2 regions of the Lentzea sp. CA-135723 genome follow, and region 1 is predicted to be linked to the other one. Evidence: riboswitches for the same ligand, from Rfam matches in the RefSeq annotation. Region 1 holds a riboswitch; the other holds the start of a gene.
The links. A riboswitch is a leader RNA that binds a small molecule or an ion and turns the genes downstream of it on or off. The one in region 1 is predicted to bind cobalamin.
Positions count from the first base shown of each region.

Region 2: it holds a riboswitch for cobalamin, as region 1 does, so the genes downstream of both, ACQEU1_RS01220 (acyl-CoA thioesterase) here and ACQEU1_RS06085 (ribonucleoside-diphosphate reductase subunit alpha) in region 1, are expected to answer to the same signal.

Region 1 is NZ_JBNJMK010000001.1:1,393,868-1,400,830, reverse strand. It holds gene ACQEU1_RS06090 (aldo/keto reductase) at 1-882, shown strand, start outside; cobalamin riboswitch at 1,085-1,304, shown strand; gene ACQEU1_RS06085 (ribonucleoside-diphosphate reductase subunit alpha) at 1,416-3,764, shown strand; gene ACQEU1_RS06080 (ribonucleotide-diphosphate reductase subunit beta) at 3,761-4,789, shown strand; gene ACQEU1_RS06075 (DUF3040 domain-containing protein) at 4,901-5,179, shown strand; gene ACQEU1_RS06070 (glycosyltransferase) at 5,277-6,389, shown strand; gene ACQEU1_RS06065 (hypothetical protein) at 6,406-6,738, opposite strand; gene ACQEU1_RS06060 (short-chain fatty acyl-CoA regulator family protein) at 6,752-6,963, opposite strand, start outside.
Region 2 is NZ_JBNJMK010000001.1:297,766-304,728, forward strand. It holds gene ACQEU1_RS01195 (carbohydrate ABC transporter permease) at 1-91, opposite strand, end outside; gene ACQEU1_RS01200 (extracellular solute-binding protein) at 88-1,371, opposite strand; gene ACQEU1_RS01205 (LacI family DNA-binding transcriptional regulator) at 1,461-2,444, opposite strand; gene ACQEU1_RS01210 (LysR family transcriptional regulator) at 2,447-3,316, opposite strand; gene ACQEU1_RS01215 (aspartate aminotransferase family protein) at 3,395-4,624, shown strand; gene ACQEU1_RS01220 (acyl-CoA thioesterase) at 4,666-5,178, opposite strand; cobalamin riboswitch at 5,200-5,402, opposite strand; gene ACQEU1_RS01225 (carbohydrate-binding protein) at 5,462-5,851, opposite strand; partial or broken gene ACQEU1_RS01230 (glycoside hydrolase family 3 protein) at 5,876-6,963, opposite strand, start outside.

The DNA.
Region 1 (6,963 bases):
GGCGTGAACCTGATCGACACGGCCGACGTCTACGCCGACGGCGAGTCCGAGGCGCACCTCGGCGAGATCCTCGAAGGCCGTCGCGACCAGGTGCTGATCGCGACCAAGGCGATGGCCAGGTCCGGGCCGGGGCCCAACGACCTCGGGGCGACCCGCGTGCACCTGCTGCGCAGCATCGAGAAGAGCCTGAGCCGGCTGCGCACCGACCACATCGACCTCTTCCAGTTGCACAACTTCGACCCGGTCACGCCGCTGGAGGAGACGCTCGGCGCGCTCGACGACGCCGTGCGCCAGGGCAAGGTCCGCCACCTCGGCGTCGCGAACTTCCCGGCCTGGCTGATCACGAAGGCGCTCGGCATCTCGGCGCTCAAGCAGCTCAACGGGTTCGTCGCGCTGCAGGCGCACTACTCGCTGCTGGTGCGCGACCTGGAGGCCGAGATCCTGCCGATGGTCGAGAGCGAGAACATCGGCCTGACCGTCTGGGGCCCGCTCGCGGCCGGGTACCTGACCGGCAAGTTCGACGCCGAGGGCAGGACCGGTGACGCGTCCTCGCGCCGGGCGAGGAGCGAGCAGGCGATCCCGCCGGTCGACCCGTCGGCCGCCGCGCCGATCGTCCACGTCGTCCGCGAGGTGGCCGAGCGCACCGGCACGAGCATGCCGCAGGTCGCGCTCGCCTGGCTGCTCGCCCGGCCCGCCGTCACCAGCGTCACGATCGGTGCCCGCACCGTCGAGCAGCTGCGCGACAACCTCGCCGCCGTCGAGAACCCGTTGGCGGAGAAGGACCTCGCCGAGCTGGACGCGATCAGCGCGCCGGCCCCGGTGTTCCCCAGGTGGATCAACGACTACTCGGCGTCGGTGCGCGGTCCGGTCCCGCTGGGCTGACCGTCGCGTGGAACGCCGCGTGCCGAGGCTCACGACGACGCGGGCGGCGGGGTCGGGCGAACCGTCCTCGACGCCTGCCACCTGCGCTGACCGCAGGGTCGTCCCGCCACGTCGAGAGCCCCGTGGCGGGACGATCCGGGCGCTGGGCCAACCGGGCGACACGCCCACTACATGTAGGTGCGGGTCTCATGATCGCGCCCATGTATTGTGTCCCGCAGCTGGTTCGGCCGATCATCCAGATCGGTCGTCGCAAGAGGGAACCCGGTGCGATTCCGGGACTGCCCCGCAGCGGTGAACGGGAACGAAAGCCGTCAGGAAGCACTGGACGAGGGTGTCTGGGAAGCGACGGCCGGTAGGCGCTCGGTGATCGATCACCGGGCACGCCCGTGAGTCCGAAGACCTGCCAGCATCCCGCACGCGCCTGCGTGCGGGCGTCCGAGGCCCCGAGGGAGGGCGGGAGGACGTGGCGGTCGCGCGCGCCCGTTCACTCCTCGCTGCTCTCTCGTGGCCACCGAGCTCGCGAGGAGAGAGCTGTGACGGCGGTCGACACAGTCACCACCACGATGCGCGTCAAGAAACGCAACGGTTCGCTCGAACCGGTGGATTTGAACAAGATCGTTCGCGCGGTGGAGCGTTGCACGGTCGGTCTGCACGACGTGGACCCGTTGCGGGTCGCGACGAAGACGATCAGCGGCCTCTACGACGGCGCCACCACGGAGGAGCTGGACAAGCTCTCCATCCAGACCGCCGCGGCGCTGGTGTCCGAGGAACCCGAGTACTCCAAGCTCGCCGCGGGCCTGCTGGCCGCGTTCATCGAGAAGGAGGTGCGCCGGACCGGCATCCAGTCGTTCAGCCAGTCCATCGCCCTGGGGCACGCGGAGGGCCTGATCGGCGACGCGACCGCGAAGTTCGTGGCCGCCAACGCCCGCAAGCTCGACGACGCGATCGACCTCGACGCCGACCGCCGTTTCGAGTACTTCGGCCTGCGCACGGTCTACGACCGCTACCTGCTGCGCCACCCGTCCAAGCGGTCGGTGATCGAGCAGCCGCAGTACTGGCTGCTGCGCGTCGCCTGCGGCCTGTCGCACACGGCGGCCGAGGCGATCGACTTCTACCGGCTGATGTCGTCGCTCGCGTACCTGCCGAGCTCGCCGACGCTGTTCAACTCCGGCACCCAGCACACCCAGATGTCCTCGTGCTACCTGCTCGACTCGCCGAAGGACCAGCTGGAGTCGATCTACGAGCGCTACGCCCAGATCGCGCAGCTGTCGAAGTTCGCCGGCGGCATCGGCGTGCAGTGGTCGCGGGTGCGTTCGAGGGGTGCGCTGATCCGCGGCACCAACGGTCACTCCAACGGCATCGTGCCGTGGCTGCGCACTTTGGACGCGTCGGTCTCCGCCGTGAACCAGGGCGGCCGCCGCAAGGGCGCCGCGTGCGTGTACCTGGAGACGTGGCACCCGGACATCGAGGAGTTCCTGGAGCTCCGCGACAACACCGGTGAGGACGCGCGCCGCACGCACAACCTCAACCTGGCCAACTGGATCCCGGACGAGTTCATGCGCCGCGTCGAGGCGGACGCCGACTGGTCGTTGTTCGACCCGGACGAGATGCCGGAGCTGGTCGACCTGTGGGGCGACGAGTTCGACCGCGCCTACCGCGCCGCGGAGGAGGCCGGCCGTGCGGTCCGGACCGTGAAGGCCCGTGACCTCTACGGACGGATGATCCGCACGCTCGCCCAGACCGGCAACGGCTGGATGACGTTCAAGGACACGTCGAACCGCACGTGCAACCAGACCGCCGAACCGGGCAACGTGGTGCACCTGTCGAACCTGTGCACCGAGATCCTGGAGGTGACGAGCGACGAGGAGACCGCGGTCTGCAACCTCGGCTCGGTCAACCTCGGCGCCCACGTGGCCGGTGACGGCATCGACTGGGACCGCCTGCGTTCGACGGTCCGCACGGCCGTGGTGTTCCTGGACCGCGTGATCGACATCAACTACTACCCGACCGAGCAGGCGGGCCGCTCCAACCCGCGCTGGCGCCCGGTGGGTCTCGGTGTCATGGGCCTGCAGGACGTGTTCTTCAAGCTGCGCCTGGCCTTCGACTCGCCAGAGGCGCGCGAGCTGTCGACGCGCATCGCCGAGGAGATCTACCTGACGGCGCTGGAGTCGTCAGCGGAGCTGGCCTCGTCGGCCGGCGCGCACCCGGCGTTCGCGGAGACCCGTGCCGCCAAGGGAGATCTGCAGCCCGACCTGTGGGGCGTCACGCCCACGCAGACCGAGCGCTGGGCGTCGGTGCGGGAGCGCATCTCCGAGCACGGCCTGCGCAACTCGCTGCTGATCGCCGTCGCGCCGACCGCGACGATCGCGTCGATCGCCGGCTGCTTCGAGTGCATCGAGCCGCAGGTGTCGAACACGTTCAAGCGCGAGACGCTCTCCGGCGAGTTCCTGCAGATCAACTCGTACCTGGTGCGCGAGCTGAAGTCCCGCGGCCTGTGGACGGACGCGATCCGCAACCGCCTGAAGCAGGACGAGGGCTCGGTGCAGGGCCTCGGTGAACTGCCGGAGGACGTGCGCTCGCTGTTCCGCACGGCCTGGGAGCTGCCGCAGAAGGCGTTGATCGAGCTCGCTGCCGCGCGCGGCCCGTACATCGACCAGAGCCAGTCGCTGAACCTGTTCGTCGCCTCGCCGACGATCGGCAAGCTCTCCTCGATGTACCTCTACGCCTGGAAGGCCGGGCTGAAGACCACGTACTACCTGCGCTCCCGCCCCGCGACGCGCATCCAGCAGGCGACCGTGACCGTCCCGGCCGCGACCGTCGCGGACGAGGAAGCGATCGCCTGTTCCCTCGAGAACCCCGAAGCATGTGAGGCCTGCCAGTGACCGCCCTGTCCAACACCGCCCGCAAGAACGCCCTGCTCGACCCCGGCATGGACCTCACGCTGCGGCCGATGCGCTACCCGCTGTTCTACGAGCGCTTCCGCGACGCGATCAAGAACACCTGGACCGTCGAGGAGGTCGACCTCCACTCGGACCTCGCCGACCTGAACAAGCTCTCCGAGGCCGAGCGGCACCTGGTCAACCGGCTCGTGGCGTTCTTCGCGACCGGCGACACGATCGTCGCGAACAACCTCGTGCTGAACCTCTACGAGCACGTCAACGCTCCCGAGGCGCGGCTCTACCTGTCGCGGCAGCTGTTCGAGGAGGCCGTGCACGTCCAGTTCTACCTGACGCTGCTCGACACCTACCTCCCCGACGAGAACGACCGCGCTGACGCGTTCGCCGCCGTGGAGACGATCCCGTCGATCCGCGCCAAGGCCGAGTTCTGCTACAAGTGGATCGACTCGATCTCGAACCTCACGACGTTGCAGACCCGTGAGGACCGCAGGTCGTTCCTGCTCAACCTGATCTGCTTCGCGGCGTGCATCGAGGGCCTGTTCTTCTACGGCGCCTTCGCCTACGTCTACTTCCTGCGCTCGCGCGGGTTGCTGAACGGCCTGGCCTCGGGCACCAACTGGGTGTTCCGCGACGAGTCGATGCACATGGCGTTCGCGTTCGACGTCGTGGACACCGTCCGCCGCGAGGAGCCGGACCTGTTCGACGACACCCTGTACGCGGAGGTCAAGGAGATGCTGCGCGAGGCGGTCGACGCCGAGGTGCAGTTCGCCGAGGACCTGCTGGAGGGTGGCGTGGCCGGCATGTCGGTCGCGGACATGCGCTCGTACCTGGAGCACGTCGCCGACCGGCGGCTGCAGGTGCTCGGCATCGAGCCGATCTACGGTTCCAAGAACCCGTTCGCGTTCATGGAGCTGCAGGACGTGCAGGAGCTGTCGAACTTCTTCGAGCGCCGGGTCTCCGCCTACCAGGTGGGCGTGACCGGCACGGTGTCGTTCGACGAGGACTTCTAGGAGTTCGGCGGTGCCCCCGGCCGCGCTCGGGGGCACCGGACGAATTGGGGGTCAGCACGGATTGGACGCGGCCGTCACCCGAGCCACCATGGGCGGGAACGGAGGCTTTCGATGGCTTTGGCAGACCGAGAACGGCGTGAGCTCGAGGAGATCGAGCAGCACCTGCACGACGAGGACCCCGAACTCGCGGCCAAGCTGACCAGACCCTCGGTGGTCACGCTCCTGTTCGGCGGCGCGCTGCGCGCACTCGGCGTGCTCGCGGCATTCTTCGGCGGTCTGCTCGTCGTGGTCGTGGGGGTGACCTGGTCGTCGGCGCCGGTGGTCGTGGCGGGTGCGCTCGTGTGCGTCGGGGTGTTCGCGAAGCTTCTCGTGGGTGCCCGCCAGATCTAGCAGGTCTCTGGGCCGCAACGCATTCCGGCCTCGCTCGTCGACGACAGCCTGAAAGCGGCCCACGTGAGCTCTCAGCTGTGATCATTAGGCTGGGCGGGTGCGCATCCTCTTCTCGTGCCGCCCCGCCTACGGCCACCTGTACCCGTTGGTTCCGCTCGCCCGTGCCGCTCGCGACGCCGGTCACGACGTCGTGTTCGCCACGGGGCCGGCCTTCCTGGACGAGGTGCGGGCGCTCGGTTTCGAGGTCCACCCCGCCGGCATGTCGATCGGGGAGGCGGAAGCCGAGGCCTACCACCGCCACGGCCGCGACGACGTGTTCCGGGTCATGATCACGATGTTCGCCGACCTGCTGCCGCGCGCCACGGTCGCGGACCTCACCAGGCTGCTCCCGGTGATCAGGCCCGACCTGGTGATCTACGAGCAGAGCGACGTGGGCGCCGCGAAAGCCGCGCGGGACGCCGGGCTTCCGGCCGTGTCGCACGTGATCGGCCGATCACTTCCGCCCGAGGCGCAGCAGGCCGCGGCCGCCGAGCTCGCGTGGCTCTGGGACGGCACCCCGGCCGACCTGCTGATGGGGGACGTCGCGATCGACCTGTGGCCGGACGTCGTGCGCGATCCCGTGGTCGCCGCGTTGCCGACGGTGCTGCGGCAGCGTCCCGTCGCGGTCGACCTCGACGTGGCGATGCCGCGGGTGCCCACGGACCGGCCGTTGGTCTACCTCACGCTCGGCACCGTCTCCTTCGGAGCCACCGAGGTGGTGCGCGCGGCGATCGACGGCCTCGCGCGGCTGCCGGTGAACGTCCTGGTCGCGCTCGGCCCCGGCGATCCCGCGGTGCTCGGCGACGTGCCCGACTCCGTGCGGGTCGCCGGGTTCGTGCCCCAGGCGGAGGTGCTGCGCCGGGCGGATCTCGTCGTGCACCACGGAGGCACGGGCACCGTGCTCGGCACCCTCGCCGCCGGTCTGCCGCAGGTGCTGCTGCCTCAGGGCGCCGACCAGTTCGTGAACGCGGCCGCACTCGTGGACGCCGGTGCGGCCGCGCAGCTCGTCGGCCAGGACGTCACCGCCGAGGCCGTCACCGAGGTGGCCGGCCGGCTGCTCGGCGACCCGGCGGTTCACGAGGTCGCCACAGCCGCGGCGGCCCAGATCGCCCGCATGCCCGAGCCTGCCGTGGTCGTGGAACAGCTCACCGCGCTGGTGCGGGCGTCCTGAAGTCCTTGACCTGGGATCACTTCGGCGTCGCGACGATCAGGTCCGCGATCGCCGGCGGAGGTGCCGCCACGCCGGGACCGCCCGCGTCCACCCAGTCCGCCACGCCGTGCAGCGACGCGTCGTCCAGGATCGAGCCGACCCACACCGGTTTCGCGCCCGCCGCCCGTGCCGCCGGGCTGGGCTGCACGACGACCACGTTCGACACCTCGCACGCGTCCAGGCAGTCGGCGACCTTGACGGTGGCGAGGCGTGCTCGGAGCAGGTCGAGCTGCCGGTCGTGGTCGACGTCCGGGTGCTTGCGCTCGGTGCCGCAGCAGCAGCCGCGGCACACGGTGATCCGTGCGGTCATGATCTCTGTCTACTCACTCGTGCACGGGATAGGGCGTGAACGTGCTGTGGTTCTCATCGATCGACAGCGTTCGGCCCACCTGGGGGAACGCCCGTTGCGCGCAGCCGACTCGCGGGCAGGTCTTGCAGCCGGGGCCGATCGGGACGGCTGCCTCGTGGTCGTCGAGGTCCAGGCCCGCTGAGTAGACCAGGCGAGAGGCGTGGCGCAGTTCGCAGCCGAGGCCCA
Region 2 (6,963 bases), 1.1 Mb from region 1:
CGCCGAAGATCGCGAACAGCACGAAGAACGGTGCGATCGCGAGGTACTGCGGGAGGTACCTCCACCTCCGGTTCGCGGCGACGGCGGTCATGCGAGCACCCCCTGCCGGCGCAGCAGCCGGTCGACGGCGGTCCGCGCGTCCTCCCACGCCTGCTCGGGGTCCTTGCCCGCGGACTCGACGTTGGTGAGCTCGTCGGTGTAGGTGTCGGAGATCGTGATGTCCCAGGGGGAGAAGTAGACCGGCTCGACCTTCTTCGCGATCTCACCGAACACCTGGATCGACGACTGCCCGCCGAAGAACTCCTCCGGCGCCAGCACCGACGGGTCGGCGTAGACCGCCGGGCTCGACGGGAAGAGGCCCAGTTCGAGGTAGGCCGCGGCCTGGTTCTCCGGCGACATCAGCCACTTCACGATCTCGTAGGCGCCCTGCGGATCGGGGCAGTACTTGGTGATCGCGAGGAACGAGCCGCCCTGGTTGCCCGGCCCGCCGGGCGCCTGGCAGACGTGCCACCTGCCGGACGTGCTCGGCGCGGACTGCTTGAGGTTGCCGGTGATCCAGGAGGCGTTGACGAACGCGACCTCCTTGCCGTTGGTCCAGGCCGCGCGCCGGTCGACGCCCTCACCGGTCGCCGACCCCGCGTACCCGGCGGTGAGGCCCATCTGGAACGCCTTGACCGCGCGGTCCCAGGCCCGCCGCACCTGAGACTGGTCCTCCAGGTACCGGTTCTGCCGGTCCAGGTACTTCTGCTTCTCCTGCGCCAGCGAGTACGTGAACACCATCTTCGTGTCGGTGATCAGGTACCGGCCGGGCAGCTTGTCCTTGACCCGCAGGGCGAACTCGAAGTAGTCGTCCCAGGTGGACAGTGCGGCGGCGACCGCGTCCGGCTCGGTGGGCAGGCCCGCCTCGCCGAACAGGTCGTGCCGGTAGTAGAGCGCGGCCGGGCCGGTGTCGATCGGGAAGCCGAGCTGGAAGCCGTCGGGGCTGCGGCCCGCCTGCCACTTCCACGGCAGGTAGTCCGGCTCGTCCTGCTTCGCGCCGAGCGCGTTCAGGTCGGCGAACCGGTCCGTGGCGCTGAAGTAGGTCGAGATGCCGTCGCCGAGCATCGTGATGTCCGGCAGGTAGGCCTCACCGGACAGGGCGGCGAGCAGCCGCCGGTTCAGTTCGCCGCTCACCTTGGACGGGGTGAGGTTCTGCGCGGGGAAGCGCTGCACGGCCTGGCCGAGCACCTTCTCCGACACGCCGTTCGTCGAGTACCAGAGCGTGATCTTGCCCGGGTTGGCGGTGGTCGGACTGGTGCACGCGGTCGCGCCCAGCGCGGTTGCGCCGAGAGCCGCCGCGCCGGCCAGGAACCTGCGTCGAGTCAACGTCATCGGGGACCCTCCGGAGAGCCCGTGAACGCTCCCGTGAACGTTCACGGATTGGCGCGAAGCATGAGCCGATCGAGTGAGCCTGTCAAGGGTCAGGCGGACTCGCGCACTAAGAGGACGGCGCTGACCTGCAGTTCTTCGGAGGGAAGCGGCGATTCGCCCGCGACCAGCCGACCGGCCTGCTCTATCGCGAGCGTGCCGATCCGGCGGGTGTCGAGGGCGACGCTCGTGAGCGCCGGGTCGACGACCGTGCCGAGCTGCAGGCCGTCGAACCCGATCACCGCGAGGTCCTTCGGGACGGCCTTGCCGAGCCTGCGGGCGGCCTTGAGCGCGCCCATCGCGATCACGTCGTTGTAGGTGAAGACGGCGGTGAGGTCCGGGTGCTCGTCCAGCAGCCGGCGCAACGCCTCGGCGCCGCCGTCGACCGACTGCACGGCGTTGCCGACGACCGGCGCGTGCAGGCCGTGCCCGGTCATGGCGTCCTCGAACCAGTCGCGGCGCAGGCTCGGGTCGGCGCGGCCCGCGTGGTCGAGCATGCCGATCCGGCGGTGCCCCGCGGCGACCAGGTGGTCGATGGCCGCGTGCACGCCCTGCTCGCCGTCGATGCGGATCGAGCTGAACCGCGGTTCGTGGTGGTCGCGGCCGATCAGCACGGCGGGCATGCCGCCGAGGTGCCGGTCCAGTTCGGACTCGTCGAGGCTGAAGTAGCCGACCACGGCGTCCACCTGGGACGCGACGACCTCGAGCGTGCCGCGTTCCTCGGCGATGCTGTCGGCGGTGTCGTAGACGATCACGTGCCAGCCGTGCGACCGCGCGGCCTCCAAGGCGCCGGCCGCGACCTCGGTGAAGAACGGGTTGAGCAGGTCGGGGATGACCAGGCCGATCGTGGTGCTGTCCTGCCTGACCAGACCGCGCGCGAACCGGCTCGGCCGGTAGCCGAGCTCCTTGGCCGCGTCGAGGACCCGCTGCTTCGTGTTGCCGTCGATCTCGCCCTTGTCGTTGAGCGCCCGCGACACCGTCTGCCGCGAGACCCCGGCGACCCGCGCGACGTCGTTGATCGTGACGCGCCTGCTCATGATCACCTCTCGTCCGACTGCGACCGAGTATGCAGGGCGTCGAGCACCGCGGTGATCGCGGCGCGCGAGTCGCGCCGGATGGCGGCGGTGATCCTCCGCGTCACCGGAAGCTCCTTCGTGACCACGTCGAACCGCCTGTCCACGGCCAGCGCGGGCAGCACCGCGACCGCCAGACCGGCCTCGACGTGCTTGAGCGTGAGCATGTAGTTGCTGAACCGGCCGGCCACCCTCGGCTCGAACCCCGCCTGCCGGCAGAGCCTGGTCGCGAGGTTCGCCATGTAGGAGCCGGGGATGTCGAACGCCCACGGCTCGTCCTTGCACGCGGCGATGTCGTTCTTGGGTTGTCCCGGTGGCGTGACGAGCACGATCGGGTCCTCGCCGAGCGGCACGACGTCGATGTCCTTCGGCACCGGCAGCTCGACGAAGTCGGTGGTCGTGATGATCACGTCGACCTCGCCCGCGAGCAGCGCGGGCATGCTGGCGTGCGGTTCGAGCTCCAGGATCTCGACGTCGAGGTGCGGGTGGTCGAGCCGCTGGATCGCGGGCACGGCGAGGGTGTGGATCGAGCTCTGGAACGCGCCGAGCCGGATGAGGCCGGACGGCTCCTGGCTGAGGTTGCGCAGCTCGGCCTCGACGGCGTCCATCTGGTCGAGGATCGAGCGCGCCCTCCTGGCGAGGATCAGCCCGGCCGAGGTGAGCCGGACGCGCCGCCCGGTCCGTTCGAGCAGCTGCGTGCGCGTCTCGGTCTCGAGCACCGCGAGCTGCTGCGACACGCTCGAAGCACTCAGGTTCGCGGCCTGCGCCACGGCCCGCACGGTGCCCAGCGCGTCGAGCTGGCTGAGCAGGCGCAGGCGCCACGGGTTGAGCGTCATGCTGTGCAGTATTTCCGAACAGCGAGCGTGGGATTGTGAGATGGACCTGTTGCTCGGTTGCTCCTAGCGTTTTGGGCCATGGACACCTTCTGGGACGACGTCGACCGCCACCTCGTCCGCTACGGCGGAACGTTCACGCGCGAGATCATCGACAGCGCGTCGGGAAGCCACCTGTTCACCGAGGACGGCCGCCGCATTCTCGACTTCACGTCGGGCCAGATGAGCGCGATCCTCGGCCACTCGCACCCGCGCATCGTGGAGACCGTCCAACGCCAGATCGCGAACCTCGACCACCTGTTCAGCGGCATGCTCAGCCGCCCGGTCGTGGACCTCGCCCGCCGCCTCGCCGGCACGCTGCCCCCGTCGCTCTCCAAGGTGCAGCTGCTGACCACCGGCGCCGAGTCCAACGAGGCCGCGCTGCGCATGGCCAAGCTCGTCACCGGCAAGCACGAGGTGGTCGCCTTCGCCCGCTCGTGGCACGGCATGACCGCCGCCGCGGCCGCCGCGACGTACTCCGCCGGCCGCAAGGGCTACGGCCCCGCCACCCCCGGCAACTTCGCCATCCCCGCGCCGTCCGGCGACTGGCAGGCGCAGCTCGACCTGGCGTTCGACCTGATCGACGCCCAGTCGGTCGGCTCGCTGGCCGCGTGCATCGTCGAACCGATCCTGTCGTCGGGCGGCATCCTCGAACCGCCGCTCGGCTACTTCGCCGCGTTGCAGGCCAAGTGCCGGGAGCGCGGCATGCTGCTGATCTTCGACGAGGCGCAGACCGGTCTGTGCCGCACCGGCACCTGGTACGCGTTCGAACGCGACGGCGTGGTGCCGGACATCCTGACGCTGTCGAAGACCCTGGGCGCCGGCCTGCCGCTGGCCGCCGTGATCACGTCCGCAGAGATCGAGGCTTCCGCGCACGACCGGGGCTACCTGTTCTTCACCACGCACGTGTCGGACCCGCTGGTCGCGGCCGTCGGCAACACCGTGCTGGACGTGCTGGAGGAAGAGCGGCTGGACGAACGGGCCGCGAAGCTCGGGGCGTTCCTGCGGTCCGGCCTGGACGACATCGCCGCGCGGCACACGCTGGTGTCGGACGTGCGCGGGCGCGGGTTGCTGGTGGGGCTGGAGATCGCGGACGAGTCGCTGAGCGCCCCGATCACGCAGAGGTGCCTGGAGCTGGGGCTGCACATGAACATCGTGCAGATCCCCGGGATGGGCGGGGTGTTCCGGATCGCGCCGCCGCTCACGGCGTCGGAGGAGGAGCTGGGGGAGGGGCTGGTGATCTTGGACGAGGCGATCGGCTCGGCAGGCTGAAGGGAGGGCGGACGAGACCACGGCCTCGTCCGCCCTCCGCATCAGGCCGTGAGTGCGCGCGAGTCCTCGATCGCCGCCCGCCTCGCGAGGCGGTGGGCCCGCCGGATCTCCGCCTCGCCGAAGCGCCTGCGGTCCTCGTCCGTCACCGGCACGACCGGCGGCACGGCCCTCGGCGCTCCGAGCTCGTCGACCGCGACCAGCACGATGTAGGCCGACGCCACGTGCACGGCGGGCACCGTGCTGTCCCAGCGGTCGGCGAGCGCCCTGACCCCGATCTCCATCGAGGTCGCGCCCGCCCAGTTGATCTGCGCGTGCAGGTGCAGCACGTCACCGACGCGCACAGGTACGCGGAACGTCATCTCGTCGATCGCCACGGTGACCGCGGCGCCCTCGGAGTGCCGTGCCGACACCACTCCCGCGAGGGAGTCGGCCAGCTTCATCAGCACACCGCCGTGGACCGTGCCCATCAGGTTGGTGTCGTTGTTGTCCATGATCTGCGACAGCGTCAGCCGCGACTCGGCGGGTGATCTTCCGGGCAGCACTGGGTGAATCACAGGCTCTCTCCTCGCGAGCGTGCGGATGGAACGCCGGCGGCAGGTCTTCGGACTCGTGGGCACACCGCTCGCACCTACCGGCCGCCGCTTCCCAGGCTCTCGCCCAGTGCTCCATGGCAGCTTTCGTTCCCACTCACCGCTGCGGGGCAGTCCCGGACTCGCACCGGGTTCCCTCTTGCCTCGCTCCCCGTCGCGGGGAACGAACCGTCAGCCCGACGAGCCTAGCCCGAGCACGCGAACGGGGGTCCCGGCACATGGCCGGGACCCCCGTTTTCGCAGGTCACTAGCGTGCGAACTGGAACCAGTTCACGTTCGCCAGGTCACCGCCCGTGCCGCCGGTCGCCACCAGGTACAGCCGGTGCACGCCGGTCGCGCCCGACGCGGCGGCCGTGCGGCTCGTCCACGTCTGCCAGCCGCCGGTGCTCGCCGCGGACACCGTCGCGACCACCGGGCCGGTCGGGCTGTCGAGGCGGAACTGCAACGTGCCGTTCGCCGTGGAGCCCGATGCGAGGCGCGTGGTCACCGAGGTCGGCGGCGTGGCGCCGAAGTCGACGTCCGCGTAGGCCACGTAGTCGCCCGGCGTCAGGTAGCCGACGTTCTGGCCGCAGCCCGAGTCGGTGCACCGCTCGACCTGCGTGCCGCGCTGCTCGTCGTAGTACGAGGCGCCGATGATGTTGTAGGCGTTCTGCGTGGCCGGGAACTGCGTGCCGAAGCCGTACGGGAACAGCGGTGCCTTGCCGTCGCCGACGTTGATCGGCTGCTGCGAGGCGCTCTGCATCCACGTGAACGGCAGCGTGCCGATCGGCTTGTAGTCGCCGAAGAGCACGTCCGCGACGCCGTTGCCCTCGGTGCCGGGCAGCCAGGCGGCCACCAACGCGCTCCACTGCGGCAGCTGCGCCGCGATGTCCAGCGGGCGTCCGGACACGAGCACCACGACGACCGGGACACCGGTGGCGCGCAACGTGTTCAGCGTCGCGATGTCCTCGGCGTCGAGGCCGAGGCTGCCGGGCCGGTCGCCAGCGCCCTCGGTGTACGGGGTCTCACCGATGACGGCGATCGCGGCGTTGTACGTGCCGTCGATGCCCGTGCCGTTGCGGTTGTACGTCACCGTGGTGGACGTCGACACGGCACTGCGGATGCCTTGCAGCACAGTGGTTCCCGGCGTCACCGCGCCGCTGCCGCCCTGCCACGAGATCGTCCAGCCGCCGCTCTGGTAGCCGATGTTGTCCGCGCTCTTGCCCGCCACGAAGATCTTCGACGCCGTCTTGGACAGCGGCAGCACGCCGTTCTGGTTCTTCAGCAGCACCTGCGACTTGCGCACGGCCTCACGGGCCAGCGCGCGGTGCGCGGCGTTGCCGACGGTCGGCGTGTAGGTGCGGTCGGTCAGCGGCTTCTCGAACAGGCCGAGCTCGAACTTCTTGGTGAGGATGCGGCGGTTGGCGTCGTCGATGCGCGACATCGGCACGCGGCCCGCCTGCACCTCCTGCTTGAGGTAGGTGATGAACTGCCGCCACTCGGTCGGCACCATGATCATGTCGAGGCCGGCGTTGATCGAGTCGCGCACCTCGGCCGCGGTGAAGCCGGGCTGGCCGTCGATCTGGTCGATGGCGTTCCAGTCCGACACGACGAGGCCGCTGAAGCCGAGCTCGTTCTTCAGCACGTCGGTGATCAGGTACTTGTGGCCGTGCAGCTTCGTGCCGTTCCAGCTGCTGTAGGTGATCATGACCGAGCCGACGCCCTTGGCGATGGCGTCGCGGAACGGCGGCAGGTGCGTCGCGCGCAGCT